4 regions of the Gracilibacillus sp. D59 genome follow, and region 2 is predicted to be linked to each of the others. Evidence: riboswitches for the same ligand, from Rfam matches in the RefSeq annotation. Region 2 holds a riboswitch; each other region holds the start of a gene.
What was found. Region 2 has a riboswitch for S-adenosylmethionine ahead of ACTWP4_RS01145 (LLM class flavin-dependent oxidoreductase). Riboswitches for the same ligand answer to the same signal wherever they lie in the genome.
Positions count from the first base shown of each region.

Region 1: another riboswitch for S-adenosylmethionine. It lies ahead of ACTWP4_RS19070 (inorganic phosphate transporter); the one in region 2 lies ahead of ACTWP4_RS01145 (LLM class flavin-dependent oxidoreductase).
Region 3: another riboswitch for S-adenosylmethionine. It lies ahead of ACTWP4_RS21660 (SDR family NAD(P)-dependent oxidoreductase); the one in region 2 lies ahead of ACTWP4_RS01145 (LLM class flavin-dependent oxidoreductase).
Region 4: another riboswitch for S-adenosylmethionine. It lies ahead of ACTWP4_RS12365 (alpha-hydroxy-acid oxidizing protein); the one in region 2 lies ahead of ACTWP4_RS01145 (LLM class flavin-dependent oxidoreductase).

Region 1 covers NZ_JBQQCK010000014.1:5,238-8,408, forward strand. Annotated here, with positions in the region: gene ACTWP4_RS19060 (hypothetical protein) at 1-105, shown strand, start outside; gene cobA (uroporphyrinogen-III C-methyltransferase) at 138-887, opposite strand; gene ACTWP4_RS19070 (inorganic phosphate transporter) at 847-1,944, opposite strand; SAM riboswitch class I at 2,195-2,293, opposite strand; SAM riboswitch class I at 2,461-2,564, shown strand; gene ACTWP4_RS19075 (methionine biosynthesis PLP-dependent protein) at 2,635-3,171, shown strand, end outside.
Region 2 covers NZ_JBQQCK010000001.1:234,205-237,375, reverse strand. Annotated here, with positions in the region: gene ACTWP4_RS01150 (acyl-CoA dehydrogenase family protein) at 16-1,149, shown strand; SAM riboswitch class I at 1,243-1,348, shown strand; gene ACTWP4_RS01145 (LLM class flavin-dependent oxidoreductase) at 1,434-2,810, shown strand; gene ACTWP4_RS01140 (methionine ABC transporter ATP-binding protein) at 2,817-3,171, shown strand, end outside.
Region 3 covers NZ_JBQQCK010000020.1:5,333-8,503, forward strand. Annotated here, with positions in the region: gene ACTWP4_RS21650 (HAAS signaling domain-containing protein) at 1-298, opposite strand, end outside; gene ACTWP4_RS21655 (PadR family transcriptional regulator) at 285-647, opposite strand; SAM riboswitch class I at 944-1,044, shown strand; gene ACTWP4_RS21660 (SDR family NAD(P)-dependent oxidoreductase) at 1,258-2,022, shown strand; gene ACTWP4_RS21665 (Na+/H+ antiporter NhaC family protein) at 2,044-3,171, shown strand, end outside.
Region 4 covers NZ_JBQQCK010000006.1:172,913-176,083, forward strand. Annotated here, with positions in the region: gene ACTWP4_RS12360 (L-lactate dehydrogenase) at 1-687, opposite strand, end outside; gene ACTWP4_RS12365 (alpha-hydroxy-acid oxidizing protein) at 812-1,729, opposite strand; SAM riboswitch class I at 1,807-1,914, opposite strand; gene acsA (acetate--CoA ligase) at 1,927-3,171, opposite strand, start outside.

The DNA of each region.
Region 1 (3,171 bases), on a different contig from region 2:
GATTTATCAGAAAGACAACTCCAACAATTTATAGACCGGATAAATCCACAATGGGACTGGGAAAAAGATCAAGAACAAATTATGAAAGCTATTAAAAATGACTAGTTATGATGATATCATAACTAGTCATTCTTTCCTTAAGACATTGCTTCTGTAGATTCCTTAAACCACTTAATTTGCTCCTGAAGCCGAACTACTTCTCCTATTACAATTAAAGAGGGATTACTTATTTCATGTAGTCGCTCAGAAATCGTTTCTAAATCGGCAACAACTGTTTTTTGTTGTGGTAACGTCCCCCAATGAATAATAGATACAGGAGTATTTTTACTTAATCCAGCCTTCTTTAATTTTTCACAAATTACAGGGAACTTCCTGATTCCCATATAAAAACACAAAGTATCAGCTCCTTTGGCAATATGACGCCATTGTTCGTCTGATTTCGCCTCAGGATTGGAGCCATTAATAAAGTTTACCGATCCGCTTATATAACGGTGAGTAAGTGGAATGCCAGCGTATGCTGCAGCACTTATTCCAGACGTAATTCCTGGTACCACCTCATATTCTATCTCGTTATCTTCAAGATGAATCGCTTCCTCTCCTCCTCGACCGAAAATAAAGGGATCGCCTCCTTTTAACCTCGTCACTATTTTACCTTTTGAAGCATAATCTATAAGTTGTGCATTTATTTTTTCTTGAATTAACCCATGCTTCTGTGGTTGTTTCCCACAGAAAATCAGTTCTGCTTCTTCCTTCGCATGTTTTAATAATGATGGATTTACTAAGCGATCATACAGGATAACATCTGCTTCCTGTATAGCACGTAATCCTTTGACAGTAATTAATTCTTCATCTCCTGGTCCTGCCCCCACTAAGTACACTTTCCCCATGTTGATCCCATCCTTTTTTTGTGTTTACTTTTGCTGGTTTTTCTCGAAATCTCACTAATATAAAAGTAGCAATAATAGCTAATGTTAAAAGTATCACTTGGTAAAATCTCTGTTGAACAATTACCTCTGTCAATCCAAATGCAATAATTAATGATACAATCGGAGATGTAATCCACACTTTTGCTATTTGATGAATAATTTTTTGTTTCCAAACATCTTTTAACTGGTAACTGGCATTTATCCCGACTATCGCCGAAGTAGTTACCTGTGTCATTGGGATTGGTATCCCGAGTAATGATGCACCTACTACCAGTCCCCCAGTAGCACCTGAAATCACAATACCATTTCCTAGAGATAGTGAAGTAATTTTTTTTGCATTCGTTTCTAGCACACGCCCTCCAAACAAAATACTCCCTAACGCTACAATAACTGCCATCAATGGTAAACCTAACTCCATTGAACTGATCCCAGCACCTACTAATGGACCTAAAGCATTCCCTACATTATTCATACCTGCAGCTATGGCTTCTATTATACCAGTTATGATTAAGATAAACGTCAATAGTTTTACAGGAGGTTTATAATTTATTTTATTTTGTAAGGTCTTTCTAAATTTTTCAAGGAAAAGCGTAATCAGAAAGGCTGCAACTGGTACCACTATCCAGAAGGATACAATCACTACTATAGTATGAACGTGCAACTGTTGGTAACTAATACCAACTCCAATAATTGCGCCTACCGTTACCTCACTAGTCGATAAAGGAATACCAATGTAATTTGTAATTAATAATGTAAAAGCCGAAACTATTAAAATAATACAGGCAATCTTAATATCTAATATTTCTTCTGAGATGATACCTTTCCCTAGCGTATTCGTAACATGTTGACCTCCAAGTATTGCACCCGTGACGGCGCCTAATCCAGCAATTATTAGTGCATACCTTCTTTGCCTGACTACTTTAGTACCATACGTAATACTCATACTAGCTGCTGAACCACTTGCACCTATGTTAAAAGCAAATAGACATGCAGCGAATATTGCAATTATTGTTAACATCTAAAATCCCAACCTTCACCACTATAACCTACGTGGTTTTATTTTCTTCACCTATATACCCATAGGAAAACTCGGATTAATAAACAAATTTAGCTAGTTCTCTCAGTTTTGATTCAGATAATAATTATCCCCCATTTAACTTTCTTGTGTTACTTCGGGGGTCTTACAGACGGTTAGCACCGTGATAAAAATTATATTTCTGTTAAATAAATATAAAAAACTCCTACTTGGCGATGAAGTAGGAGTTTGCCTCTTATCTGCCAAAAAGCTGCTGGATGTAGCACAGTGCTTTGGAAGCCTGTTGCTGAGAATTCACAGGGCCAGATCCCTCCTTCTCTCTTGATAAGACAATATATTATTTTTCATAAATTTCCAAATAATTATGATGTCCATAATATAAGCCATTCTTTAGTAATTGTCAACAGATCCAATATATAAAATTTTTTTTGGGTATGCGCCTTGTAATTTCTTCCTTTGTGGTGTATGATAAATGTATTAAATTTCCAAAAATACTATATCTTATCGAGAGAGGTCTAGGGACTGGCCCGATGACACCTCAGCAACCAGCAATAGTAATTGTATGGTGCTAAATCCAGATGGTAAATTACCAAAGATAAGAGAATGCAACCTTAAACAAGGAGGTCTTCTACTTATCGAAGACCTCTTTTTTATTTAGAAAGGATGTATAAAATGAACGATATCGAAACAGCTCTTGCGCAAATTGGCAATCGACAAGATAAACGTACCGGTGCAGTGGAAGCCCCTGTTTATTTTTCAACCGCATATCAGCATCCAGCACTGGGACAGTCAACTGGTTATGATTACACACGATCTGCGAATCCTACACGGGAAATTGTCGAAGATGCCATCGCAACATTAGAACAAGGTTCAAAAGGATTCGCATGTTCTTCAGGTATGGCTGCGATCCAATTAGTCTTCTCTTTATTCAAACAAGAAGATGAAATTATCGTAACAGAGGATATCTATGGTGGAAGCTATCGCTTATTTCAACATTTTCAAGAATCATATAACATTACACCAGTATATGCAGATCCAGACGAAATGGAGCAGTACATTAATCAAAATACAAAAGCTATTTTCATAGAAACTCCTACCAACCCGTTATTAATGGAAATTAGTATCGAGAGTCTAGCAGCACTTGCAAAGAAACATCAATTACTTTTTATTGTAGACAATACATTTTACACACCCTATTTACAACAGCCT
Region 2 (3,171 bases):
TTAAGGGGGAATCAAGTGACACAGATAATTGAAACAAACCATCAACTAGAAGCAAAAAGATTAGCTGACATTTTCGCTGAAAGAGCTGAGCTGATCGATGCAGAAGCAAGTTTTCCGTATGCCAACTTTGAGGATTTGAAGAAGAGTGGCTTTTTATCCTTAACCATTCCAAAGGAGTATGGAGGAGAAGGGCTTAATCTATATCAATTCTTGCAAATTCAGGAGACATTGGCAAAAGGGGATGCACCTACAGCATTATCACTAGGCTGGCAATTAGGAGTGTTATTAGAACAAGCAGAGGATCGTAATTGGAGTGAAGAAAGCTTTGCCAAAGTGTGCCGGTTAGTAGTGGAGAAAAAGGCATTATTAAACTTAGCTCAAACAGAAAGAGCTACTGGCAGCCCCTCCCGCGGTGGTATTCCGACTACTGTTGCTGAAAAAGAAGGGAATGGCTGGAAGATCAATGGTTCAAAGTCATTTACTTCTATGGCTGTCGCACTTGATTATTCGATTGTCACGGTGGACGTCAATCGAACTGGTAAAAAAGGCTATGTACTTATTGATCATAAATTACCTGGTGTTCGAGTGGAGGAAACATGGGACAGTATTTCTATGAAGGCGACGAAAAGTGATGATTTAATTTTAGATAATGTGTTGGTAGCAAAGGATGACTTATTATTTCAAGAAGATCCGAAGAAGCCTTTTCCTAAAGGATGGTACTTACAAATTCCTGCTGTTTATTTAGGAGTAGCTGCAGCTGCAAGGGATTATGCGATCCATTTTGCCTCTACTTTCCAACCGAATACATTGCCTGGTCCGATTAAGGAAGTACCAGAAGTCCGTAGGAAAATTGGGGAAATCGAATTGGAATTGTTTAAAGCACGGGAAGTGTTATATGCTGTTGCGACAAAATGGGTAGAACAACCGGATAAACGAGCAGAACTTGGCCCGTCCTTACAAGCAGCTAAACACATTGTCACCAATAGTGCGAACAATATCGTGGACTTGGCAATGAGAATTGTTGGAGCAAGAAGCTTGTCTGCTAAAAATCCATTGCAACGACATTATCGCGATGTCCGTGCTGGATTACATAATCCGCCGACAGATGATGCTATTGTCTATAATTTAGCGAAAAGTGTATTGGATTAAAGTTAGTGCTTTATAACAAAAATGTAAAATAATGATTGACAATTATCTACAAAAAAGTTACATTGTTAACTATAATTTTATAGCGAACTCGTTTTCTTATCGCGAGAGGTGGAGGGACTGGCCCTTGGAAGCCTCGGCAACAGACTTGAATGAAAGTACTGTGCCAATTCCAGCAAGCTTAATGCTTGAAAGATAAGAAAAGAATAGGACTGTTAAGTATTAAAAAAGTCTCTTCTTTTCTTAGAAGAGGCTTTTTTTTATTAGTGTAATGAGGGGGAAACAAAATGGGAAAACAAATCATTTTAAACGCATTTGATATGAATAGTGCCATGCACAATTCGCACGGTTTATGGAAACATCCGGAAAACGAAAGGCACCGTAAATATAAGGATTTGGATTACTGGATCGAATTAGCAAAATTATTAGAGCGTGGCAAATTCGACGCTGTATTTTTCGCAGATGTATTAGGTGTGTATGATGTCTATCAAAAAAGTAAAGCACCATCAATTAAAGATGGATTGCAAGTACCGTTAAATGATCCGGCATTACTCGTTTCTGCGATGGCAAGTGTGACAGAACATCTGTCGTTTGCTGTAACGGTAAGTACAACATATGAAGCACCATTTGGTAATGCGAGACGTTTTTCAACCTTGGATCATCTAACAAAAGGCAGAGTTGCCTGGAATGTTGTTACCTCTTATTTACCAAATGCAGCTCGGAATTTTGGGTTAGAAGACATGATCAAGCATGATGAACGTTACGATATTGCAGATGAATACCTGGATGTATCGTACAAATTATGGGAACAAAGCTGGGAAGAAGAGGCCGTAATAGAAGACAACGAAAATAATACATTGGTAGACCCTGAGAAAGTGCACGAAATTAATCATAAAGGGCATTATTTCAAAGTAGAAGGTCCTCATTTAAGTGAACCATCTCTGCAACGGACACCAGTTATATACCAAGCAGGTACATCAGAAAAAGGCCGTGAATTTGCTGCTAGGCATGCAGAATGTATTTTTGTCGGAGGTCCAACACCGGAAAGGATTCGCTATTATGCCGATGATATTAGAGAACGTGCCAAAAAGCATGGCCGTAACCCTGACCATGTTAAAATTATTTCCTTTTTAAATGTGATTGTAGCTGAAACAAGGGAAGAAGCGGAAGCGAAATTCGAGGCGTATAACAAAGAGTGGAGTGCAGATGCCGCTAAGGCACAATATGGTGCAAGTGGTTATGATATTGCTGAATATGAGGAATACGATCGAGATGAGCCTTTTAGTTACAAGAAGAAAACAGAAGGTGGGCATTATAAAGCTGCTACATTAACCAAAGATGCACCGAAACAATTGACAGTAGGTGAGGTATTGGATCGATTCGAGTCAATTGACCGCAATAGTTATATTATAGGTAACCCGAAAGAAGTAGCAGATGAGATCCAATACCAGTTTGAAGAATCAGGCGTCGATGGATTTAACTTAACTCATTTAGTTACACCAGGGGATTTAGAAGCATTTGTTGACCTGGTCATCCCAGAACTGCAGGAAAGAGGTTTATACAAAAAAGATTATCGAGAAGGAACATTACGAGAAAAATTATTTCCACAAGGTAATGCGACATTACCAAATGATCATCCTGGAAGTAAATTCAGAAGGAAGTGATTGTAATTGATTGTCTTAGATCAAGTGACCAAGGAGTTTAAAAGCAAAAAAAAGAAAATCATCGGTGTTGATAATGTCTCTCTTACGATTGAGCAAGGTGAAATTTACGGTATTGTCGGTTATAGTGGAGCCGGAAAAAGTACACTGCTTCGTTGTATGAATATATTAGAACGCCCAACATCAGGCAAGGTAATCGTTAATGGCCTCGATTTAATGACATTATCGGGTCCGAAGTTACGGAGTGCCAGGCAATCAATTGGCATGATATTTCAAGGGTTTTATCTTGTGTCATCCAAAACTGTTTATGAGAATGTAGCATTTGCTTTAAAAGCAGCAGGTGTTGCTAATCAGAAGATTAAAT
Region 3 (3,171 bases), on a different contig from region 2:
TAAGAAGTATAACAGAGAAAGTAGAAATTAAAGCTATTTTTAGTACCAACATGTAGGAATCAAAAAATTCAGGGCCAATTAGATATTTTTTGGTGCCTCTATATTTCTGAGCTAAAAGTCTAGGGTTTCCCAACTCCATCAATACTTCTTCCACATCATCATCCGTAATATTCTTGCTTTGGACTCGTTCATCCAACATATCCTCAATTAAACTGTGGAGTTCTTCTGCAATATCCTCCCGTTGTGATTGTGGGAGCTTCTGTGTTACAGCATAAATATAACGATCAATCATCTCCATCTTTTTTTCCTCCTTTAATGTCAATAACATTACTCATGCTCTGTACGATATGTTGCCATTCAACGATCAGCAGTTCGTATACTTCTTTTCCGGTTTCACTTAATAAGTAATATTTACGTGGTCTTGCTTCATTTGTGTCCCACTTACTTTCAAGTAGCCCTTGTTTTTCTAATCTTCTTAATAGTGGATAAAGTGTGCCAGGTTCTACATGAATTCCTTTTTCTTCGAGTCTGGTAACAAGTGAATATCCATATTGAGGTTCTGATAATTGACTCAGCACACCAATCGTAATCGTACCACGGCGCAATTCTTGCATTAATTTATCCATATATCCTTTAGCGTCATTCATGTTTATCAACTCCTACATTCAGTATAGTGTATGACGCACACTATTGTAAAGTGCATATTGTTGTTTACCTCAAAATATTTGATTATATTTATAACATAGTTAGTGTTTTGACAGTATGAAGCTAACAGGCGCAAGAATTCTTTTCTTCATGTGCACTCATAATATCAAGGGTATAATTAAGAATTTTCATTAAGTGAACATATAAGAATCTTCTTCAAATATAACAATTCCAATTAAAATACTTGACTTTATCGTCTTCTAATTGTAAATTAATAGTATTTCACAATTGAATAATATTCTTATCCAGAGAGGTGGAGGGACTGGCCCTACGAAACCTCGGCAACAGCTCTAATAAGCAATGTGCCAATTCCAGTAGCGATTAGCTAATAGATAAGAAGAGCGAATAAAGAATTTTACTGACCTCTTCTTTTTTGGAAGTGGTCTTTTTTATTTTTATCACGGTGCTAACCGTATGTAAGACCTCCACTTCAAGTAACACAAGGATAAGTTTAGGGATAACAAACGTTAACACCCTGGTAAGTTTCGCTAATGATCTGTGGGGGGCAAAACCACACTGATCATAGTCTCACTTTATATAGGAGGTTAGCCCATGTTTACTATGGATCTAACAGGCAAAGTTGCAATCGTAACAGGTGGTGCAAATGGTATTGGTAAATCTATTGCCGATGCTTTACGATACTCTAAAGCAAAAGTTGCAGTTGTTGATATTCATAAGAGTCACCATAGAAATGAAGACGATTTGCTATTTATTCAGGCAGATGTTACTGATAAAAACGATGTAGAAAAGATGGTTGATCAGGTAATATCATATTTTGGCAAAGTTGATATATTAGTAAATAATGCTGGAATTTCTACGATGGATTATTTTGTCGACATCAAAGAAGAAGATTGGGACAAGACTATGGAGGTAAATGCCAAAGGTGTCCAATTATCTAGTCAGACCGTGGCGAAAAAGATGAGGAATCAAGGTGATGGCGGCAAAATTATCAATATAGCTTCACAAGCTGGTAAAAATGGTTATCGGTTAATGGGGAGTTATGTTGCTTCAAAACATGCAGTGATTGGATTGACCAAAGTGATGGCATTGGAGCTTGCACAAGACCAGATTAATGTCAATGCTGTATGTCCAGGAATTGTGGAAACAAGTATGAAACAGAGAGAACGAGTTATCGGTGGAAAATTAAGAGGGCTGGATAAAGAAGCGATTAAGGAAGAGGATTTCTCACAGGTACCACTTGGCAGAACTGGAACACCAGAAGATGTCGCATATGTCGTTATATTTCTAGCTTCAACATATTCTGACTATATGACAGGTCAAGCCATTAATGTTACTGGCGGCATGACCATGCACTAATTTTATTTAGGGGGATTAAGAGTGACACAACAGTCAAAGGGTAATGCATTCGCGCTATTACCATTACTTATATTTGTTTTATTATTTATCGGTACTGGAATTATTACACAAGATTTTTCCAATATGCCTATTAATGTAGCAGTTGTCATCGCTTCGGCGGTAGCTATTGCCATGAATCATAAAGAAAAATTATCAAAAAGAATAGAAGTGTTTACGAAAGGTGTCGGGCATGAAAATATTATTTTAATGGTTATTATTTTTGTGCTGGCAGGAGCTTTCTCAGAAGTTGCAAAGGGAATGGGTGCTGTTGATGCAACAGTAAACTTGGGTCTTTCACTTCTTCCTGCAAATCTATTAATGGTAGGGCTATTTATAATTGGGTGTTTTATCTCCATTACGATGGGGACTTCGATGGGTACTGTAGTAGCACTTGCACCCATTGGTATTGGAATTGCAGAACAAACTGATATACCAATGGCGTTAGCGATGGCTACAGTTATTGGTGGGGCTATGTTTGGTGATAATTTATCCATGATTTCTGATACAACGATTGCCTCTGCACGAACACAAAATACGTCGATGAGTGATAAGTTTAAGACGAACTTTTTCATTGTACTTCCTGGTGCGATCATTACTGCCATCATTTTATGGATTATTACATCAGGCAGCCATGTCAATGCATTGGAGGACTATTCATATAATATTGTAAAAGTATTACCATACATTATCGTATTAATAGTTGCGATCCTAGGAGTGAATGTGCTAATAGTATTAACCGGCGGAATCATTTTAGCTGGTGTGATTGGTTTGATCGACGGATCTTATACGGGAACAAGTTTAATTCAGGCCGCTTCTCAAGGGATTATCAACATGGAAGATATCGCGATTGTTGCCTTATTTATTGGTGGAATAATTGGCATTGTTCAGCACAATGGCGGGATCGATTATCTCTTGAATTTTGTTACAAGTCGGATTAAATCGAAAAAAGGTGCTGAATTTGGTATTGCTGGACTTGTCAGCGTCGCAGATATCAGTACTGCCAATAACACGATTTCGATCATTATGACTGGTCCGTTAGCTAAAAACATTGCCAGCAAATATCAAATCGATCCGAGGAAATCGGCCAGTATCCTTGATGTTTTTGCTGCG
Region 4 (3,171 bases), on a different contig from region 2:
TTCAATAATATGATATGCCGCATCTCGTACATTCTCAAATATCTCGATCATGTCTTTATTTTGATAAAAATTATCGATACCTGTATATTGGCCTAATGGTACTCCACCAATTTGCACATGACTCCATACTGGCAATTCTGAGTCACCGTGTTCACCTATGATATAAGCGTGTACATTACGTGCATCGACTTCCAAATGTTTTCCTAATAAATATCGGAATCGCGCTGTATCTAAAATTGTTCCAGAACCAATTACGCGTTCCTTCGGTAAACCTGAAATTTCCCTTGTCAGATGTGTTAAAATGTCAACCGGATTAGTGGCCACGACGAAAATCCCCTGAAAGTCAACATCCATGACTTTATCGACAATTCCTTTAAAAATTTTAGCATTCTTGGTAACAAGGTCTAACCTCGTTTCTCCTGGTTTTTGGTTCGCACCTGCTGTTATGACAACTAGATCTGCATTATGACACTCTTCATATCCACCCGCTTTAATACGCATTGGATTGCCAAACGCCATACCATGATTTAAATCGCGAGCTTCTCCATCTGCTTTTGCCTCATCCAAGTCAATCAGAACAAGTTCATTAACAACACCTTGATTTAACAACGCATAAGCATAACTAGTACCAACAAATCCTGTTCCAATAATGACTACTTTTCTTAATTTCGTCTTATGAATTGTCATAACAACCACTCCTTCCAACATTAGAAAAACTTAAATCCTTAAATTCAGCTACGCTAAATAAAAAACGGGATATAGTTATACTATATCCCATTTAAGATACTATGAAAATATATATATCTGACAATCATGTGAACAATTGAGCAATGATATCTTCTGCACCTAAAACACCTGAAGTCGATAATCCGTAAATATAACTTTTTCGAATCGAAATAGCATCAGCACCTCGTTGTAAATAATGATTTAAATCGTCTTTAGTTTCCACTTCTGTCTCAACAACAACAATTAACCTTTCACTAGCTATAATATCGATCTTTTCCAATAAATCGAGATTGGACTTGTTAATATTAGACAGGATAATACCATCAACTTGCTGCTCCAAACTTGAACGAACATCATCCAGTGACAAGTCTCCGTAAATAAAGATCGGTAAGGTTGTAAATTGTTTGATATATTGAATATCATCCCAAGAAATGTGACGCTTTTGATATTCTTGAGCAACTCGTTCAGACAAAGGAATTTTACTATGATAATTTTTTTTAGCAAAAATCGGATCCACTACAAAGTTTGTAGTTCCTTTTACTAATTGATCTGCTTTTTGATGAATCTCATCATTTGAGATGGATAAAATAATAGCCTGATATCCTGCTAATTCGGCACGTTGGATAAAATGCTTCGTAAGTTCCAAATCTTGAAAAATATGAGCTTGAAACCAAAGCTCACTATCTGGTACAGCATCACTTACTTCTTCAATGCTGTAGGACGAATGACTGCTAACGATAAAGGGTACACCTTGTTTACTAGCTGCTTTTGCGGTTGCTAATTCACCGTCTTCATGAAAATAGGTCTGTGCACCAACCGCACCTAATAACAGTGGAGAGATATTCAATTTAGTCGATGACTTGCTATTGAGAATAAACGATGTAGAATTTGCCTTTTGAGATGTTACTTGATCTAAATATAATTTTGCTGCTTTTGATAATTGTTTTTCTGCTGCTTCCTCTAAATTTTCTACGACACTTCTTTTCACTTTTGCTTTTACCATTTTATAAGCCTCCTAATAATTTAGGGAAACAAAAAAGCCCCTCTTGATAAACAAGAGAGACTGCAACTATTATCTCCCTCTTATTTTTCAAACTAACGTTTGCAGGATTTAGCACCTTTTAAGCATAACTCGCTTAAGGTTGCCGGGTTTCTTCGGGCCAGTCCCTCCACCACTCTTCATAAGAGTATCTATATGTTTTAATTTTTAACTTTATTATTTCTTTCGATTTCTAATGCTTTTAATTGTCTTCTTAAAATTTTTCCACTAATTTTTGTTTTCGGTAATTCATCCATTACTTCTATCTCTCTAGGAGCAGCATGTGCTGATAGATTTTTTCTAACATATAATCGAATCTCTTCTAATAATTCATCTGATTGTTCATATCCAGCTCTTAATGTAATAAAAGCTTTAACTAATTCACCACGTAATTCATCAGGTTTACCTATTACACCAGCTTCTTCTACTGCCGGATGTTCAATTAACTTACTTTCTACTTCAAACGGACCAATACGCTCACCTGCAGAATTAATCATGTCATCATTTCGGCCTTGGAAGAAGACATATCCTTCATCATCCTGTAACGCTAAGTCACCAGAGATATACCATCCCTCGTACTGGAAATAAGATTTGAACTTATCCTTATTTCCCCATATTTCTTTCATTAGTCCTGGCCACGGTGTACGAACCGCTAGTTGACCAACTTCACCACGAGGTAATTCATTACCTTCTTCATCTAAAATACCAACCTGTACGCCAGGAAAAGCTCTTCCCATCGAACCTGGTTTTATTTTCTCGGCAGGAAGATTCACGATTAAATGTCCACCAGTTTCTGTCATCCACCATGTATCATGTATGCGGACATTTAAGCTGTTCCATGCCCATTGGATGACTTCAGGGTTTAATGGTTCTCCTACACTTAGTACATGGCGAACAGATGATAGATCATATTGTTTGTATAGATCACCTTTTGACAGGAGCATACGGAAAGCTGTCGGTGCACTATACCAAATCGTTACCCCTAGTTCTTCAATTAAAGAATACCAATTCTCGGCACTGAATCGTCCACCTTGTATCACTACTGTTGCTCTGTTCAGTAGTGGAGCAAACAAGCCATATACACTTCCTGTTACCCAGCCTGGATGTGACGTACACCAGTAAACATCATCATCTTTTATATCCAGTACCCACTTACCAGTGACGATATGATGTTGAGCAGCACGGTGGGCATGCAATACACCTTTTGGTTTACCTGTAGAACCACTTGTATAGTGAATTATTAAGCCATCTTCCCAGTCCACCCATTCCACAAATTCATCACCGTCAACCGGTTGTAATGGTTCTTTCTCAATATCCTCTACAAAAAGGATAGTTTCTAATGATGGAATATCGTCCTTTGGAACACGTTTAACTAATTGTTGATCAGTAATTAGTAATGTGCCATC